Regions from separate parts of the Desulfosarcina variabilis str. Montpellier genome, predicted to be linked through region 4. Evidence: riboswitches for the same ligand, from Rfam matches in the RefSeq annotation. Region 4 holds a riboswitch; each other region holds the start of a gene.
What was found. Region 4 has a riboswitch for cobalamin ahead of Dvar_RS32065 (MFS transporter). Riboswitches for the same ligand answer to the same signal wherever they lie in the genome.

Region 1 (5,031 bases), 1.7 Mb from region 4:
GCACCAACCGGCAACATATCGACCTTGCCGCGGCCGCCTCCCAGTTTCCCAATGGGCGATTCCAGCGCATTGCCGGCGCCGGCCACTTGGTTCCCATGGAGAAATCAAAGCAAATATTGGAAATTATTTTTGATTTTGTTCGATCCATCCAACAATGAAAAAACTACTCGTTACTGGTGCAAGTGGATTTCTGGGTTGGCATGTCATTCACCATGCAATGCGCCATTGGGATGTTTACGGTATCTGCCTGAGCCATCCCGTGGCCATTTCTGGCGCAAGCATCCTTCGAACGGACATTTCCCGTTACCCGGACCTAAAAAAGTGTTTCCTTGACATCATGCCCGATGCCGTTATCCACACCGCGGCGATATCTGATCCCAATGTTTGTGAACAAACCCCCGCACAAACCAGTGCGATCAATACGCAGGCGTCCATCCATTTGGCCGGGCTATGCGCCGAGGCAGACATTCCATGCGTCTTCACATCAACCGACCTGGTATTCGATGGAACCGACGCCCCCTATACCGAGGATGACACACCGTGTCCGGTAAACCATTATGGCGAGCAGAAAGTCCTGGCGGAAAATGGGATGAAAAACGTATATCCGAGTACCGTTATCTGCCGTCTGCCGTTGATGTTCGGAGATCCGGGACCGGTCGCAAAAAACTATCTCCAGTCCCTGATCCGCGCCTTATCAGAAGGACCGCAGCCAAAACTGTTCATTGACGAATATCGGACCCCCATAAGCGGAAGGTCGGCTGCACATGGATTGATGATCGCGTTGCAGGCACAGCCGCCAATTATCCATCTGGGTGGCCCGACGTGTATCAGTCGATATGAATTCGGATGCCTGGTGGCGGATGTGCTGGGCGTTCCTCGGTCCACTATCATTTCTTGCAGGCAAAAGGACATCGAAATGCCGGCCAAACGTCCCCCCGATGTTTGTCTTGACAGCCATCGGGCCAATGCCATGGGCTTTTGTCCCAGACCGATTCGAGAGGAATTGGAATGCTTACTCGAAGTATGTAGACATTGATGCAACACCGAAGACGGGCGCAAGAACAAGCAATTTTGGTCAATTTATAAAATTTCCGATCCTTAACCATTTTTAATCAACAGGAAGGCATCGGCCAGACGTTTTTCCTGACGCGGCCCACAAACTCAATCCTCTGAGGCCTGAATTTTTCATTTCAGTTGGTGGCTTGATCGAAGGATACACAAAAAACGAAGCAGAACGATTTACGCAGTGGAACGAACTCAAATCATTTATCAGCTATTTTGAAATGCCTTTTTATATCTTCCGGGGAACCATGATATTTTCCACAAACAAATGGCCGTCTTGTGAGACGAATTGGTTGGAAAAAGTTACTATTATTTTGTCTATAGAACGGAGATAGACCTACATTTAAGTTCTATTTCAAGGATACAATTGCGGAATGACCCGCTGCTTTTCTGAGAATCGTTTTCGCCCTTTTTTTTACCTTTTTCAGCAATATTCCATTACCATCTTTCAGGACTTCAAAAGTATCCGAATTGCCCAATTCAAGCGTCTCAACCAATTTTTTGGGGATGACGATACTGCCCCGGCTATTGATGCGTATTTTATTATCAACCTTTTCCGACTTGCGTCCCTTCTTTATATTCTTAATTTTATCTAAAGCAACCAAAGCATCAAAATACGCAATCTTTAGAGCCCCCGGGCTTTTAATACCAAACTTTTCCATAATCTCAAATTTCGGCAATCCCATTTCAACAGCCTGAACCAGAGCATTATGCTCTACCAGTTTCTTTTGCACGTCAAACACCTCGTTTATTTTATTTACTGATTGAAATTTGCACTATGCGATAGGTATGAAACAATTGAAGTAATAATAATTCATTTCGATCATTGTTTCAAGCGCGATAGTGTTAGCGAAACATAAAATAAAGGATCGCATCGATTAAAAGTAGACAGCATACCACTATTTGGCATTTTTCATTGGACATTTGACATTCATCATAATCGCATTCAAAAAAAAATTAGAAAAGAGATTCCACATGCGGGCACCCTGCAGCCGGATCCAAAAGCCATTGACTTTGCGCTTTGGTCTGCTAAAAAAGACGAAGGCAAAGCGCATGTAAGACATACGCAACAGGAAACCCCGTTAGAATCGGGGACGGTCCCGCCGCTGTGTTCGGGGACGAAATCCGCAATCAGCCACTGCCGAATTGGACGAGGCGGGAAGGCGCGGAAAGTAGATTGATCCGTAAGTCAGAATACCTGGTTTTGCCGTCAGCCACGCCCACGATATTTTGGGCCGGTGGCTATTGATACAGGGGTCAAGCAAAGCTGGGTGCAGCCCTTCCCGCGATGATGAAACGCGTGAAGGGTTTTTTATTGATACACAATTCAAAGGAGGTAACGTTGTGAAAACAGTGAAGTGGTTTTTGATGATGACGGCGTTGATGTTGTTCGTGTTTTCCGTAACGGGATATGCTTCGGCTGACCATGGAGGAAATGCTCAGAAAAAGGTAGGCATCCTTCTTGTGGCGTTCGGATCCAGCGAAGCATCCGCCCAGATATCATTCGACAACATCGACAAGAAGGTCAAGGCGGCTTATCCTGGCATTCCCGTCTATTGGGCCTATACATCGCATATTATCCGTGAGAAACTGGCCAAACAAGGCAAGCATTTGGACTCCCCGGCAGTCGCCCTGGCCAAAATGAAGGATGAGAAATTCACCCATGTGGCGGTTCAATCCCTGCACACCATCGCGGGAGAAGAATATCACGATTTACGCCGCACCGTGGGTGCATTCAAGCAAATGGGTGCTTTCCAGCGAGTCATCCTTGGTTATCCGCTAATGGCCACCCAGGAAGACATGCAACGCACCGTGGATGCCATTTTTAAAAGCATTCCCAAAAACCGCAAAGCCAAAGAAGCAGTAGTACTGATGGGACATGGCACCCATCACCCGTCCAACGCTTTTTACGCGGCCTTGATGTTCCAGCTGCAACTCAAGGACCCAAACATTTTCGTCGGTACCGTGGAAGGCTATCCCGGCATTGATTTGATCTCCGATTTATTGAAGCAAAATAAGATAAAAAAAGTGTACCTCATGCCATTGATGTCCGTTGCCGGTGATCATGCCAAAAACGACATGGCCGGTGCTGAGGATGATTCCTGGAAATCAGTTTTAACCAAAGCCGGTTTCAAATGTGAGACCATCCTCAAGGGAACGGCAGAGTATGATGACTTCATCGATATCTGGGTGGATCATGTTGGCGGGCCATTAAATCATTTCAAGTAATTTCCTGAAAAGTCTTTCCAGTCCGATTTTTTGTTGTCTGTTTCCTATTGACACAGTAGTTGAAAAAGAGCGTTCCGTCTCTATCTGGAAAAGAAGCAATTTTCCCTGCCATCCTTCAGTCACTGGACACCATTCAATCAATGGTGGCCGGTGACTGAGGGCGCAGAAAAAAAATAATTGCTCCATTTTGCTTGTCCTTGCGCCCGTCTACGGCGTTCCATCCACCGGCACAGATTCTAAATATGCACCGGCAGATGCGCCTTGTAGACGGACGCAAATCCGGCGCAATCTGGTGTAATTATTTTTTTCCTGCACCCTGAAATCCCAGGACAGTTCTCCTATCGTTTTATCATTTGTTTGCGTCTTAATCGTCTTGGAACTGATTCCCTTTTCTCCTGATGTGGATTGAATCCCGGCCTCCAACTTCATATAACGATGCTTCATCGTAAAGCCCGACCAGTGGTTTACAAGTCGGGCAATACTTTCGCGGAGTCCCCCGTCCGGTCCACAGCATATGCACGAGATGGTATTGACCGCATCGCGGGCAAATGCATCGAATCGTTTTTTTACTCAACTTAAGGTTAAACACAATAGATAGGATCCGCTTTTTTTCTCGTTGATCCAATTTCAATGGGCGTTGTTTATCGTGTTAGTATTTCTAATATCCGCAATCAAATCCAGCCAACTGCGGATGCTTTTCAAATTATTGACGTCATTATTTACAATTGGGCTGGTAACACCGACATAGGGATCAGTTCGTTGTCCGCTGGCGTGAAAGTCAAAATTCTTCAGCTTCGCGTAAAATGTTTTAAAAACCTCTCGCTTGGCCGTAAGGTAGATGGTGGCATCCAAAGCAATACCACTGAATTGGATAAAATGCTGAATTAAAATGTAAAAACAAGTAGCTGAAAGGTATTTTGATCGATCATGTTTGTATATTTCCGGGTAAAACCGGGATACCAATAGACAATGCTCAAGCGGGTCCATAAAGAAGAGGATTTCCTTGGATATATGCGCCCCTGTTTCAATATCGGTAATATAGTAATCCGCACAGTTGAAAGCATACTGAAATGATAATCCGAAACGACTGAAAAAAACGGGTGTATACCGCTGTATGAATGTTTGCTTTTTGTTCGCTATGCAAAAAAGGTCCATGAAATCACCTGTCATTCCACGACCAACGCATGATTGGTGATTTACCCGCGGATATACGTCCAAATCACCAATCCACCATCTCCAAAAATAAAAAAAAACCGTTACCCGCTAAACGCGTCAGTCCCTCAACTCGTATACCGGAAACATGGATGCGCCTTTCGGATGATTTTCCGTACGATACAGGGCGCCTTTTTCCAGTATCCGAAAGTCAGGGGTATCGCTGCTTCCCAATGCGTGATGGTGGGTCCGAAAAACCTGACCATCCGTTCGCAGCTCGTAGTCAGGAGATTCTGACCACCCCAGTTCATGATCAACTGTACGATAGAGTTTTCCATCCTGAATGACATAGACCGGGGCATCCGATTTTCCGCCAGGGTGGGATTCCGTCCGATAAATTTTTACCGGGCATTGCATGGACATAGGTATTCTCCTTTGCCGTGTTGGTTTCAACCAATTGTTGTTTGGTGTGGAGAAATTACCGAAAAGCAGAATAAATGGTGGCCTTGGATGGGATGATAAAAAGGGAAGGTTCTGGCAGGTTTTTCATTGCTAAAGACTCATCCTTGCAAATATAGACGTCGCCTA
Region 2 (5,031 bases), 1.2 Mb from region 4:
GCCTTGGGAGTGTAGTCGTGGGCGTTGAGCCACAGGAAGTGGGCCTGGGCAACAGTAGTAAGCAGAAAAATTCCGGAAAACATACCGGCCAAGATACTGGGTTTCAAATAGCGCATGGGATTTCCTCCTTTGTTAGAAATTCATGGTCAGTCCGATTTCAAAATAACGGCCGGCGTAGGGATAATAGTTGGTGTCCAGGCTGCCGTCATCATTACGTGTGCCGTAGGAATTGGAGTAGTACGCATCCTTTTCGTCGGTCAGGTTCTTCACCAGGCCGTGGATGGTAATGTCCTGCCACTGCACCTGGCCGAGAGATCCGCCGTCGAAGGTGTAGGAAAGCTTGAAATCAAGGGTGGTCACCGACGGCTGGACGACGCGTTCTAAATAGTCGACATATTGATCGTCCACATAGGTGAGATTGAACCAAGCGGTCAGATGGCTGGTCGGATAGAGGTTAACCGTAGCCGTGACCTTATGTTCCGGAGTGCGTGAAAGTCTATATCCGTCAACCGAAATGCCTGTCCGATAATCATCCGCCGGGTCATCCGCCCAGACATAGGAACTGTAGACCGCCTCCGGGTCATCCCATTTTGCATTCATGTAGCCGTAGTTCACGCGGTATCCGAGCCAGTGCCAGGGCCTGCCATCCAGTTCGATTTCAATACCCTTGTGAACGGCTTTGCCCAGATTGACGGCACCGATAGAATTCCACTCTCCTCCTTCTTCATCAAATTTAGATTGAAAGATAAATTTATCATCGATGTCCATATAGTAAAGGGCGATGGAGTAGTTGAAAAATCGGCTTAATTGCTGTTTGAAGCCCACTTCGTAGGTGAGGATATCCTCTGGTTTTAGATTGCTGGGGTCATTTTCCGGATACTCGTCATTGGCCTGGGCCGACATGCGGGTGTAGTCGATGTTAGGATAAAAATAGGACTGGCTGACGGTGAAATAGAGATTATCCTGGCCGCTGAAACTATAGGCGGGGGAGACATGCCACGATGTTTCACGGTAGTTGTTTTCCACATCCGGGTCCTCCGGGTATTGATTCTCAAAGCAAAGCTGCACATCATCGTAACGCACGCCGGTCTGGAGACTGAAATGATCAAAAAGTCCCAGATCATTGACCAGGAAAACACTTTTTCGATCGATGGCAATATTAAGGTCGTATTGCTGGATTTCATCCTCCCGCCGTGTAGTGTCGTCCAGAAAGGGATAGGAGCGTACCTGATCATAGTCGTGACCGTCATACTCGACTCCCAGGGTCAGGGTGTCCCAATAATTGGCCCCGGAAAACTTATAGCCGCCGGAAACCTTGAATGTCAGTCGGTCTTCATCATAGTCACGCAGATAGCTGCTGGTGTCGTTGCCATCGGCGTAGGTCGGGTTGTTTTTGTTTTTTTGGGAGAGGTATTCTGTCTCATTATGCATGAAGCTGAGCAGGGATTTGGCGAACCAGTGTTCCTTCTCGGTATTAAACTCGGCGAACCCGTCGTATATCTCGATGTCGTAGTCATAAGGGCTCAAATTATAGGTGGGATCGTCCGGATCATTGGGCGGGGTGTTGTCACGCGGATCACGGTCCCATTGCCATTTTTTCAAACTGGTAAGGGAGTAATAATCCTGCTTCTGGTATCCCCCGCCGAAACCCAGCCGGGTCTCTTCGTCAAAGTTATACCCGGCCTTCAGATTGACGCCTTTGCGTTCGTCATCCGTGTGGCTGTAACCGTCGCCGCCCTGGTTGTTGGCGCTGATGCGATAGTCGATAGCCGACTGCCTGCCCCAAGCTGAGACATTCTCGCTATGAAGCCCCCATGAGCCGTATTGGGCCTTGATGCGCTGGCGATGACCGTCTTCCTTGGCCCGCTTGGTGGTGATGTAGATGATGCCCCGGGAGGGCTCGGCGAATTGAACGCCTGGTGTCTTGATGACCTGAATCTGTTCAACGTCGTCGATATCCACGAAACCAAGATCCCCATAGCCGATTCTGCCGATGGTGATTTCACGGCCATCCACGTAAACCGTGGCCCCTCTGGAGTGCGGATAGGCCGTGCCGCGAAAATTGTATTTGGGCGTGGCCGGATTGGTCGTGTCATTGGTGATGCCGGGCAGCCCGTTGATGACATCGGCCACGTTGGTATAGCCGCCTTTTTCAATGTCCTCGGCGGTGAAGATGTTGACTGTGCCGGGCGTGCTTAGCACCTTGACCTCGCTGGCGCTATCCGAGACCACCATCTCATCCAACACCGTTGTCTTTTCCTCGGCCATCCCCATCGTGGGCCAAATCAGCATCAGGATCAGCCCCAGCGTGGGCGCAGTGCGCCTGATCGTCATGTTCATTTTTTGCGTCCTTTCTATTTTTCGCAGCAGATTGAAAGAGAATTAAAGCCAACGTCGATTCCACATTGGGATCGGCTACAAGTTGAATTGTACCTCGGCAAAATAACTGCGTTCCCGGCCGATCTCGTAAGCGTAATATTCCTCGTCAAAAAAAATCCCCGCGTCCACTATTGGACGCGGGGATTCCGTTTTAAATCCCTTGTATAACATTATATTACCGCAATTTACCCCATCACCCGGGGGCGATCGCAGTCAATCGATGGGCAGGTCTTCTGGCTTCACACACTTCTCGGCGGTCTTCCCATTCAAGCGATGTCGAACAGTGACCCAAATTGCCGGAAAGCTCACTTTGATTATACCAAAGCATATGTGTTACAGCGGCGGGTCCGCTCCCGTTTCTCACGGGATTCCCTATTATGTCCAAAGCGGACACCCATGATTGGTGACGCGATTGTTCTACCAAAAATCAAACGCTGACACATAATAAAATTGGTTTTTAATTGTCAAGCGAAAAGATCAGTTCATAGTGACTAAATGTATCTGCTATTGACACCCATTTTTCTCTTCACGCAAAGCTTCAAAAGCATAAGAGGACTTGCTGGTAACCAGCGGAATATCCATTGATCATAGAGAAAAACGAGCATTATTATTGACGATCAGAACCTAAAGCACAAACCGGCGCCAAAGGTTCGGTCTGCCATCGGGAACCCCTCGGCGTTTTCATATTCTGAATCAAAAAGATTGTTCACATAGAGTGTTAAAACCGCATCCTTGATGAATCTGCGATTTTTAAAAAGCGTCTGTTCTATCCCAAAATCAAACACATGATACGCATCTATGGGATAGTCATAGCAGACCCAGTTCCCTGAGTTTGGTGGAACTTCTTCGTTGACATGAGAAATTTGTTCATCCTGGAATTTATAATCCAGCATAAGCAGGGTGTTCTCAAAAAGATTGTAGCGAACACCTGCGGTTACCCGGTTTTTGGCCCGATCTCCCAGCTCAGCGCCCTGCGGTTCCGGGCCCTTGCTCTCCCAGTCATGATAGGCGTAGCTGACATACAATGAGAGATCATCAAGAATATGCCCGTTGAGTTCTACCTCCACTCCGTTTTTATGTACCTTTTCAAGGTTCATCCGAGTATTGCCATAGATGGGAGGTGTACCCCCATATTTGCTATAGTTACGCGATACCACATAGTCTTTTATTTCATAGTGGAAAAAATCGACCTTGATGTTGATGTCTTGCCAAATTCTTCTTGAAAGGATGAAATCATAGCCAACGCCATGTTCGGGATCGACCTCGACCCCCACGCCCCCGGTTCAGACGATGCAATAGGATATCGGCGTCCATATCTTGCTGACACCAGCGGATATGGATGTGTCCCTTAACGCATCAGAAAGATCATCGAGTTCATAGGTGGCAAAAAATTTCGGTACCACCTGATCATAGTCCTTTGCGACAAAATCCTTCTGGACCTCAGGGTTCCTGTATTCCTGGGCCTTCTCGTTCCAATTCCTCCAGTTAATTTCAACCATCTCATATCTCAACCCTGGCATGGCGGAAAGGCGTGGAAAGATTTGCCATTTATCTTGAATATATAATCCGGACAGCGCGATGATTTTCTGATATTTTCCGCGGGATTCAGGCCGGTCCCAGGATGCCAGCCCGAGGTTTCTATATAGATTGTTCATGTCATAACCAAACGTTATGAGATGATCTTCAAAAAGCTGTATCTCATCCTGGATTCTTCCTCCCCACTCTCTCCATTTTTCATCTCTGGATGATACTCTTTCAATTCCTTGGGACTCATCATCTGCGTCGATATAATCCCATTTTTCGCCGGTATGATGCTGTTGGTGGTAATACGCTCCCAATGACCAGAGCCCAAAAGGCGTCGGTTGATTGTAATCCAGTCGAAAAGAATCGTCTTCTTTGTTCATGGCCGGGTTCTGCCAGGCTTCATACGACCGCCACACTGATGGTGTGACTGGATACCCGGCGTCATAGTCACTTCTTGAAGGGTCATTGATCACGTATTCTTCATAGTCCGAATTGCCGTGTGTGGCGGTTAAATAAATATATCCATCAGATGGAAGCAGATAGCCGAGACGACCGCTTACGATGTCCAAATCCGCCTCATGATTCCTGAGATATCCATCAGTATGATATTTCTGGTACCAGAAGTCATAAACAAATGAGCCCGCGCCACCGTTGAGCTCAAAACTGTAGTTCTGGGTATTATAAGATTTGTAACTGGCGGCTGCCTTAACATCCGGCTTTACGGTCTCGTATCGCTTTGGTCCTAGTGTTTTTATGTTGATCACGCCTCCAATGCTATTGCCCGAATAGAGCGCCGAATGAGGCCCCGGAATGATTTCAATACTTTCTATCAGTGGTAATGAAAGTTGGTTGTAGTCCACATCGTCATTTCCATGGTGGGCCGTTTGAAGAGATAATCCGTCAACGGCGACACTAAACCGTTTGCCATCGAACCCCCTCATGTAGATAGGATCTCTTTCCAGAAATAAATCACTTCCGCCCCTGAAATCGATTATTGCTCGGGTTTTTAGAACATCGACCACATTTTGCGAAGTGCCCGGCGTCTTGAACTCTTCAACATTGATTGTTGTGGATCTTGGCTTAAGCGTGACGCCTTTGTTTTCTTTTTCTTTAGGTGCCGTTACCGTC
Region 3 (5,031 bases), 1.3 Mb from region 4:
TCAAACAGACGCTCACGAATATTTTCAGGAAAATCCTCATTTTGACGACCACGCACCAGGTCTTCAAAAAATTCAGTTCCCGAATCGGTGTTGACCATAATCCGTTCAATCCGCTTGGCCTCGTCCGCCACAATCTGTTTCAACCCATCCCAGGAGGTCTTGACGGTGCTCAGTGTCACGCCGGCCCAAAAACCGGCATCAAGAACCGCACCGATGGTATCATCGGTGCAGTGGTCCACAACCAATGTGTCGGCAAGATCAGAAAATCCACGCAACAGATCCAGGGTGGTTTGCGTGATTGCCGGCTTATTGGATCGGGGCGTGTGAACCCCCACCACGGCACCACGCGTGATCAGCGATCGTCCCAGTTCGAGCTGGGCGAGAAGTACTTCCTTTTCCTGTGCATTGCCTGTTTCCAGGCCGATCTCACCGATCCCCAGGCACAAATGATCCTGCAAATGGGCTTCAAGCAATCCTTTAACTTGCTCAGGCTTCAGGTCCGGTGGGATGGAACGGGGATGAACACCGACGAGAAAATGACATCTCAGCCCCGATGCGGACTGCTCATGGATGCAGCGGGCCTTGGCCTCAAGACATTCCTTGAAATGGGAAACCGATTGTACGCCTTCAAAATAAGCCCATGACACCACACCGCAGCCCTTGTCCATGAGCCATTGAATGCGGTGAGGGTGGTGGCGCACGATCAGATCCAGGTGAACATGACTATCGATCATTGTTGCAGGTAACGACATAATAAAAACCTTCCCGGAATGATTTGCCGAATTGTCGTCAAACCCGATGCTGATGAACGCGTAAAAAGTGCCAGGCACGTCATGCCGGACTTGATCCGGCATCCAGAACATGCTGAAAATCAAGGTTGAGGTTAATAAAACACAAATTCCCGCAAAACGCCATCCATTGAACGAGGCCAAAGGCTTGACATTTTAACGGCGGCATGCACAAAAACAAGCTGTCCATTGGCCATGAGACAAATACAACGAAACCCAATAGTTGCATAAATATAGCATTCAACACGATAGGTGCCAACCTTGCCGACCGCATTTAAAATATGATTTCGATCCATGCCAGGTGGCGACCATGTCCGAGGCGGCTATCGCCAAAGCCATGATCAACCCGGCGATCGTCCGTAATCGGCTCAAGATCCGGGCTACCGTTACCAACGCCCGTGCATTTTTAAGGCTTCAGGAAAAACATGAATCCTTTGACGCGTTTATCTGGGCATTTACCGAGGGTCGGGTCATTCACAACCATTGGCGCACTGCCGACGCGGTTCCGGTGACAACCGTGCTTTCCGACACGGTCAGCAAAACCATGAAAAAAGCAGGATTCAGCTTTGCGGGCAGTACCATCTGTTACTCTTTTTTACAGGCCGCCGGGGTGGTCAACGATCACCTGGTAAGTTGCTTCCGGCATAAAGAACTCATGGTATCGTAAGGGCACGGCGCGCCGTGCCCCTACCGGCAGCCCCGGCATCGCCCGGTATTCGATTCCGCACGTCCATCGAATCAATAATATACATGCCAATGTCGAAGGGCCTTTTCTCCAACGCAGCGTCCGTCAAAGTCTGACGAACTCGTAAAATTCGGTTACTCTGTCTGTCTTTGGAAAGAACTTGACAATAAAGGGCCACCGACAATATAAGATGTTACCAGAAAATTAGAGAAATCTCACCGGCATTTCGAAAATGCCTTTCTCAAAAAGTTAGAAAAACCACCGCAATAACAACGCACGCCATGAAGGCAAATTGGTAGCACCCAGCTTTATCGACCGGTTTGCAATAACACTGCGCGATTCCGCAAAATAGCTGTGTTTGCCCCACTTTTGCAACATTGGGGTGACATCTTTTCGAACCGTCGAATAGCGACAGCTTGTCGTGATGCCTAAATTGAAACGCCGGCATCAGGGAGCCTGTTTTGAGACTTTTTCGGTCTTTAAAGGACTTGTGCGATGATCCTTCATTTAAGACTCAATGTTCGTATTGGCAATGCGAATAATTCGGCATATTACCGAGTAAAAGCTCAAAAAAACTACTTGACAACCAAAAGAAAATATCGCTATGGAGTAAAGTTCGTCTATTTTATCAATCAAAGGTGTCCATCAGGACTTAATAGGGAATCCCGTGCAAATCGGGAGTGGTCCCGCCGCTGTGACATCCATGTTTCCGCGAACGCTGGAAACAACGCTGTTGGCCAAGACGCCACTGTTCGATTATTCTCGAACGGGAAGGCGGCCAGTAGTTGGATGAAACCAGAAGACCTGCCTTTGATGAATCGGTAAAACCCAACGTGGAGGATGGTGTTTTACTCAAATATAGTTGTTCGGTTCGGGATAAAAAACGGTATCCCCGCGTTTTAACAGGCGCGGGGATTTTTTTTGGGGAGAACATTGAGATGAAAATTTGTATCGCGATTGTATTGGCCATGGCCGTTTTTATAGGTGCCCCTGACATCAGCCTTGCCGACAGCACCGTACCCATTGCTTACTGGAAACTTATGGATGAAGAGCGCTACATCCGTCGTTTTGATCTGGAACGTTTCGACTGGCGAACAATCAGAAAAATTCGCCGTCAGAACATGGATGCCGGCAAGGCGGCCAAGTTTCTGACGATCAATGCGCTGCCCCCTTCAGGCAATATCGGCGATATGCAAAAACTGGATAGGCGTTACCTGGGGCAAGCCAGCATCCTGGTACGCGATCCCAACGGAGACATCTCCCAAGTTCCTTCTATGACCACAGAAGATGACAGCGTCAGCCTTCCCAAAGACAAAAAACTTATGGGTCGATACCTACTCGGCGCCCGCATTCCCCTGGGAGAACGTGACGTGGACGCCGACGGTATCAACGAATCCGTCTTTCTTTGCGCCAAACACATAGTCGTTCATCGCAGGCATGGCGGCCGAATGGGACGCGCCTCGGTGGTTTTTTTCGACGATGGCGAGAAGATGCCCCTTGAAATCGGACCGGCCATCAATACGGCCAAATCTAAATTTGGCGGCAGCATGCAGATGCCTCACAACACCTATGAAATGATGGTCAAATACCAGGGCCGCCCCCTGCCTGGGGCAACCGTCACGGTAACCACCGAAGGCAGCCAGTGGGGGAAAACCGTTGTAACCGACAAGGCCGGCAAATTCGAAATCATGCCTACCGATGATCGATTTTCCCAGCACGAATGGCAAAATTACCTCTACACAGCGACCCACCACGATCGTGAGAAGAACACCTACTACGTCGCAACCCTGCCCACGGTTGTTTATCGGAACCAGCCTGAATGGCGATCCAAGGCCATGGGATTTGCCTTCTGGTCTATCATCGGCACCGGCGTTACGCTGCTGATGGTGGCCGGCCTGACCCGCCGACGCCGGCGCCGGGACCGTCAAGCCTTGATCGTATTTGAAAATCACAAAATTCAAAAGGATCTGCCATGAAAATATCCACCCTGCGCTGGACCATCCTGACCGCCGCCTTTGTCATCCTGCTCTTTGGCGCCTACGGCGGATTATATTTTGGTTATTTTCTGCCGACTTTTTCCTGTTGCTGGGTGCGCGCCCGGGCCGGTACCTGCTTCATGCTGACCCTGCAACGGACCCTGGGCCTGTTCACCTGGGAAAGCATGTTCATTTTACTGATTCAGTTTATCTACTTCTCGCTTTTAGTCATCATCATCGGCCGGGCCTGGTGCGGCTGGGTGTGCCCGCTGGGGTTCGTCCAGGACCTGCTCGACCGCCTGAGGCAGGCTGCCGGCCTGGGATATGTGCGTTTCTCTGAAAAACTGCGCCGCAGCCTGGCCTGGATCAAATGGGCCTTTCTCGCGGTCGCCCTACTCCTGCCTTTATGGGTGGCCTTTCCGGTGATGTGCCCGGCCGTGGCCCTGGGGCTGCAGATTCCGTTCTGCCAGCTTTGCCCGGGCAAGTATATCCTGCCGCTATGCGTGGGCAACCCGGACCGGATATCAGTCAACTATGAGAATGGCACGCATGTGGTGATGTCCATTTTAGGATTGGGTTTTTCCATCGTGGCCCTTCTCGGAGCATTGATCAAACGCCGCTTCTGGTGCAGTTTCTGCCCCTTGGGCCTGATTCTTGGGTGGTACCGTAAAATCAGTTTCCTCAAACTCAAGAAAAACGACGCGGCCTGCACCCGTTGTGAAATTTGCTACAACGTCTGTCCTTCGGAAATCATGGAGGTCTTTCGATCCCAAGGGAAAGTGGATGTCACTACATCCGAATGCATGCTGTGCCTGAAATGTGTAGAAAATTGCCCTGAAGAAGGCGCCCTGAAAGCCACATATCTGGGCAAAACCATTTACCAGTCCTCACCCGACAAATTTTTCGCCAAGCGCTGCCTTGACATAACTGCAAATCAAGCTGAAAAGGGATGATAAAAAAATGAAACTCAGTGATATGGCGGATAAACGATCCCGGCGTCTGCTGAAAAGCGTCGCCCGCAGTGCCGCCACCGAATTGGAGCAGCTGCGCTCGATTCCAGGCACGCCAAAGGAGTTAGACTTTTTCTATGATGTTCTGGAAGCGGCCTTCGTGCGTAACGCTCCCACGCCGATGTTAGGCGCCCGGTCCGAGAAGAAGCTGTTTGTGGGCGTCTACTGTATGGTGATACCCGAAGAGTTGATCTACGCTGCCGGCGCGATTCCGGTGCGGCTTTGTGCCGGATGCTTCGAGTCCTCACAAATCGGAGAAGACCGGGTGCCCAGGGACGGCTGCCCGCTGGTGAAATCGTCCATGGGTCTTTCCATGCAAAAAGGGCTCAAGGCCTTCGACCTGTGCGACGTGGTGATCATCCCCACGACCTGCGATGCAAAGCGCAAGCTCGGGGAGGAACTCTCGGCGTTCAAGGAAGTCTGGATGATCGAAACACCCCACATCAAAGATGCCGATTCCTCCCGTCGCATCTGGATGGAACAGATGTACGCCCTGAAAGCCAAGCTCGAAGCCCTCAAGCACAACGGCAACCACGGAAAACGGGTCAACGCCCGACGCATGGCCGCCGCGA
Region 4 (5,031 bases):
AACGGGAAAAGCCCGAATATCGGAATCAATGACACAGGTCCGCTGTTCAGTGATGGTGTTGTTATCGAATAACGAGTTGAACGAGAGAAAATGGTTAAAATATTACAGTCTCTTTTTGCCGGTTTTTTGTTCCTGCTTGCCTACAGGATGCTTTTTGCCGGTGATTTCAACATAAACAGCATCTATAACAAGGCTACGCTACGCTTTGAAATAGATAACGACGCCGTCTGGAAAAAAGATAGTGATTTCACCAATGGCTGGAGCCTGCAATACCACAGTGTCCGTTATGCCTCCTGGGAAGAGACCGGGGCGCCGGGATGGTTAACGTGGATGGGCAGACATTTTCCCGGCCTGGGCGATGACAACTCGATTGTCGGTTACAGCCATGGCATCGGACAAAATATGATTACTCCTGGCGATCTGACAAATTCTGAACCGTTGGAAGGAGACCTGCCATATGCAGGTACGTTGACATATTCCTTGAACTGGCAGTGTTATAACCAACAAACCGCTCGGACGTTTCAGGTATCTGTTGGCATACTCGGAACCGAATCGCTGGCAGGTGAATTCCAAAATTATGTACATGATGATTTATCCATGGGCGATGACCCACAAGGCTGGGAGACCCAGCGAGATACCGAACCGATCATTAACTTCGGCTATGCTTATATCCGGCTCCTGGCCGATATGGGCACCTACACGAACGACTGGGCCGGGCAGATTTTCCTGGCACCGATGGGTTACTTCGGCAATCTGATTACAGGCGTCGATCTGGTTTTGGGATTACGATTGGGTTGGAATATTCAGGAGGGTTTCAATGTTTTTCCGGCCCCCCCCGGTTATGGATTTTTTGGAAGCCATCTGGTTCCCAAACCAGAGACGGCATCGCCGCATTGCGTGGAACTGGTTCTGACCTGCAAATCAATGGCAATGATATATTCGGCCTTTTTCGATGGAAGCGTCATAACCGATGATGATCGTGACGTTGACCGGGAGACGTTTGCCTTTGCCGGAATGATCGGACTCAATTACTATTATTACAAGATGTTTTCCATTCGGATCGCAATACTTCATGAAACTGATATGTTGGTTGAGGATTCGCTGCCGGTTGGTCAGGCCGGAAAGGATAACACGGGAACGGATAATTCCTATGGGGCGTTATTACTCGATTTTTATTTTTAACATATAGGACAAACATCGTGAACATGAACAAGCATACTGATAGAAATCACCATTCCCAAGGAACAGGTAGGGGACCGAGTAGTTTTTGGATGCACGATTCAAATGTTGTTTTCGATGCCCTGGCACTGAAACCGGGCGATGCGTTTCTCGATCTTGGTTGCGGCCCGGGTGATTATGCGATGGCCGCGGCCCGAATCGTGGGCCCATCAGGAACGGTTTTGGCCTTTGATAAATGGCCGTACCTTATCGACGGATTGAAGGATGAAGCGGCTTCCCTGGGGATCGATAACATCCAGGCCTTAGGCGGCGACATCACCCAGGCCCTGCCTATCGCGGACCACTGTATCGACTGCTGTATGCTCGCCACCGTCCTGCATATTTTCGGTTTGCCCATTGCCAGGAAAACGCTTTTCCGGGAAGTCCAACGGATTTTAAAACCCTCAGGAAGACTGGCCATCATCGAGAGCAAAAAAGAGGACCAACCGTTCGGCCCGCCGCTGGAGGCGCGGATTTCCCCCGGGGAACTCGAGGCCTCACTGCACCTGCTGGGCTATAGAAAAATCAATTACCGGGAGTTTGAATATACCTATTTGATTCAATTCGATGTGACCTGAAAGAGGACTGCACTTGACTGTGCCGTGGCCATAAAAAAAGGTGCACGGATCAAAAGACATCATACTAAAACTTGTGATAGCAATTCCGAGTTAAGGGTGCAGGAAAAAAATAATCACACCAGATTGCGCCGGATTTGCGTCCGTATACAAGGCGCATTCGCCGGTGCATATTAGGAATCTGTGCCGGCGGATGGAACGCCGTAGACGGGCGCAAGGACAAGCAGGATGGGGTAATTATTTTTTTTCTGCGCCCTAACCACGCAGTAAACGGGAAAACGGTGTGAATCCGTTGCGGAACCGCCGCTGTAACCAGGGACGAACGTCGACAGGATGCCACTGCCTTGACAGGTGGGAAGGCGCGGCCAGTAGGACGATCTGGGAGCCAGAAGACCGATTGGTGTAGTTGAACCATATATAAAGCTCATTTTTCCCACGCGGATTCGTGGGACTGCGAAATAGTCTGGTGGATGAAAACGGTATCCCCGATGCGAATGTTCAGTGTCGGGGATTTTTTTTACTCAATGAGTGCATCAATGAACACCTTCACAAATGTGATCGCAAATGGTCATGCCAACGGTCCGATGTTTCGAAAACTGGGGCTTTTGTTCCTCATGTATATTTCACAGAAAATTTTTCTGTGTTTCAACTGGACTCTGCTGCCGATTCTGCTGCGTCAACAGGGAATCAGCCTTGGCTGCATAGGACTTGCCGTGCTGGTGTTCAGTCCTTGGGCGCTCAAGTTCTTGTATGCATCACTGGTCGACCGTATTTATTCAGTTTCCATTGGAAAACGTAAATCATGGATTATGCCCTTGCTGGTCGTCTCCTTGCTTGCCATGCCCCTGCTTTCTCTGGTTTCCCCTCAAGACCATTTGAATATTCTCTTGCCTGCCGTATTTGTCATGAATTTCATTTTTGCCACGGTGGATATCGCCGTTGACGGTTATGCGACCGATATCCTGCTTCCCGGCGAACGGCCCTGGGGAAATACAATTCAGATCGCCGGGTACGTTCTTGGCTACATGATGGGGGCCGGTGTTTTTCTGATTTTTTATCAACAACAGGGCTGGGCGCTAACGGTGTGGGCAATTGCCGCGACACAGGCGCTGGTTATACTGCCGATTATTTTTCATCATGAGATGCCTCCCTGCACAGTGACCCCGGTCGAATCATTGACTTCAACAAGGGGGGTGCACAAGAGAAGCTTCTGGGCTTTTATCAATCAGCCGGCGAACCGCAGCTTTTTACTACTTGCTGCGCTGTTGGTGCTGATCGACCAGGGTGGTGCGCAGCTACGGTTAGCCATGCTCGTCGACAAGGGCGTGGAATCCGCCACCATTGGCCGGTTGAACATATGGTTCGGATCTCCCATGTGCCTGTTGGGCGCCATACTAGGCGGCGCGCTGCTGGGAAAAATAGGGTATCGCAGAATGCTGGTGCTGGGAGGGATGGCTGCCGTCGCGATGCATTGTTTTTCGGCCTTGATTGCGTATGGTTGTTTTTCAAGCTGGATGGGGTTCGGGATCATGCTGGGCGGCGAGAAACTCACGGCCGGCGTCATTACCTTTCTCACCTATAGCCTGATCATGATCTTGAGCACAGGGAATCGATCCGCAACGGACTACGCCATCCTGGGCAGTTTGGTTGCTCTTTTCGGGTTTGCCGTCAATCCAATGATGGGACGGATATGCGATTGGACAGGGTATTATTATCTCTATATTGGTCTTGGCGGTTTAAGCATGGCGGTAATTGTCGTGGGCTGTTGGCTGTTGGCCAGAATCATTGCAAGCGGGTAAAGATCCTTTTGGGGAAGAAGATAAACACAGGCCGGAAGATCACATTTCGTTACTACTACTACTACTACTACTACTACTACTACTACTACTACTACTACTACTACTACTACTACTACTACTACTACTACTACTACTACTACTACTACTGCTGAAGAGGAGAATGATGAAAAAAAATGGAAAAGTATGCGCACTCTTTATTTTATTCGTGATGCAGGTTTTTGACGACTCAATGGCGTCTGCTCAAGATACAATCGAACCAAAAGCATCCGGTGCAGTGCAATTGGAGTCCGTCACAGTCACAGCACAGAAAAGAGAGGAAAATCCACAGGAGATTCCCATCAGCATGGATGTTTTTTCCGATTTTGAACTTGAGGATGCAACCATCAGAAATGCGGTGGATCTGGTCAAATTTTCTCCTAATGTATTCATGAAGCAGAGCCACGTCGAACACGCACTGGTGATCAGAGGCATTTCCTCTTTTACGTCGTCAACCTATTCGCCGGCCGGCTTTTATGTTGATGACGTCAGTTATCCAATACACTACATGCAGAATGTGGCCCTTTTTGATCTCGAGCGGATTGAAATACTCAAAGGCCCTCAGGGGACCTTGTACGGAAAAAACTCCGAATCCGGCGTTGTCAATATCGTAACGAAGCAGCCTGGTGATGAATTTGAAGCAAAGGTTTCGGGGGAATATGTAAGCTACAACAGCTTCCGTTCCGGGGCAAGCATCAAGGGGCCGATCGCCCCGGAAAAGCTCTATCTGGGCGTGGCGGTCCAGTATGATGTGTCGGATGGATACACGGAAAACATATCCAATGGTGATGACACGGTGATGGATTGGGAGCATCTTAACGGACGCGCAACATTGCGGTGGACCCCCTCAATACCTTGGGATGTCGGTTTTATCGCGGATACGCAACACTACGATGACCATGGCGGAGGCTATCAATTCCTCAGCGGCCCGAATGCAACGGATTCTTTCGAGGTCCGTAAGGATACGGAAGAATATATAGAGCAGGACGGAAACAGTCAAACCTTGCGCATCAAATACGACACCGATGCGTTTGACGTCTTATCCATCTCCAGTGCCTTGTACCAGGCCTTGGACAAACAAAATGATTCAGATCTATGGGACAGCCCCGCGAATAGAAGGGAGAACATCTTCAAGATCAGGGAGCGCCAATACAGCCAGGAGCTGCGCATCGCCTCCGCCAGACGAGGGTCCTTTGAATGGCTGGCCGGTGTTTATGGATTTATTGAAGATACCACTTTCGACTATCAGTATGACATCGTTTCCAGCGCGATGACCTACATGCATCCGATCACAGACATCGAGGCATCTGGCTATGCCGCCTTCGGACAGGGAACCTACACGCTTTTCAGAAAACTGCACCTCACGGCGGGTCTGCGATTCGATCACCAGGAAATGGAGGGGG

Region 1: it holds a riboswitch for cobalamin, as region 4 does, so the genes downstream of both, Dvar_RS24170 (sirohydrochlorin cobaltochelatase) here and Dvar_RS32065 (MFS transporter) in region 4, are expected to answer to the same signal.
Region 2: it holds a riboswitch for cobalamin, as region 4 does, so the genes downstream of both, Dvar_RS37305 (TonB-dependent receptor) here and Dvar_RS32065 (MFS transporter) in region 4, are expected to answer to the same signal.
Region 3: it holds a riboswitch for cobalamin, as region 4 does, so the genes downstream of both, Dvar_RS37910 (hypothetical protein) here and Dvar_RS32065 (MFS transporter) in region 4, are expected to answer to the same signal.

What each region holds. Positions count from the first base shown of each region.
Region 1 is NZ_CP159846.1:5,339,792-5,344,822, forward strand. Features, by position in the region: gene Dvar_RS24155 (alpha/beta fold hydrolase) at 1-158, shown strand, start outside; gene Dvar_RS24160 (SDR family oxidoreductase) at 155-1,036, shown strand; gene Dvar_RS24165 (AbrB/MazE/SpoVT family DNA-binding domain-containing protein) at 1,413-1,796, opposite strand; cobalamin riboswitch at 2,093-2,283, shown strand; gene Dvar_RS24170 (sirohydrochlorin cobaltochelatase) at 2,407-3,291, shown strand; gene Dvar_RS24175 (hypothetical protein) at 3,919-4,446, opposite strand; gene Dvar_RS24180 (hypothetical protein) at 4,564-4,866, opposite strand.
Region 2 is NZ_CP159846.1:8,251,906-8,256,936, reverse strand. Features, by position in the region: gene Dvar_RS37310 (DUF4198 domain-containing protein) at 1-116, opposite strand, end outside; gene Dvar_RS37305 (TonB-dependent receptor) at 133-2,340, opposite strand; cobalamin riboswitch at 2,585-2,792, opposite strand; partial or broken gene Dvar_RS37300 (TonB-dependent receptor) at 2,997-5,031, opposite strand, start outside.
Region 3 is NZ_CP159846.1:8,395,905-8,400,935, forward strand. Features, by position in the region: gene Dvar_RS37900 (TatD family hydrolase) at 1-752, opposite strand, end outside; gene Dvar_RS37905 (DNA-3-methyladenine glycosylase I) at 1,012-1,455, shown strand; cobalamin riboswitch at 2,093-2,300, shown strand; gene Dvar_RS37910 (hypothetical protein) at 2,412-3,449, shown strand; gene Dvar_RS37915 (4Fe-4S binding protein) at 3,446-4,402, shown strand; gene Dvar_RS37920 (2-hydroxyacyl-CoA dehydratase) at 4,410-5,031, shown strand, end outside.
Region 4 is NZ_CP159846.1:7,085,279-7,090,309, reverse strand. Features, by position in the region: gene Dvar_RS32080 (adenylate/guanylate cyclase domain-containing protein) at 1-72, shown strand, start outside; gene Dvar_RS32075 (lipid A deacylase LpxR family protein) at 91-1,182, shown strand; gene Dvar_RS32070 (class I SAM-dependent methyltransferase) at 1,206-1,796, shown strand; cobalamin riboswitch at 2,025-2,210, shown strand; gene Dvar_RS32065 (MFS transporter) at 2,330-3,592, shown strand; gene Dvar_RS32060 (hypothetical protein) at 3,601-3,744, shown strand; gene Dvar_RS32055 (TonB-dependent receptor) at 3,753-5,031, shown strand, end outside.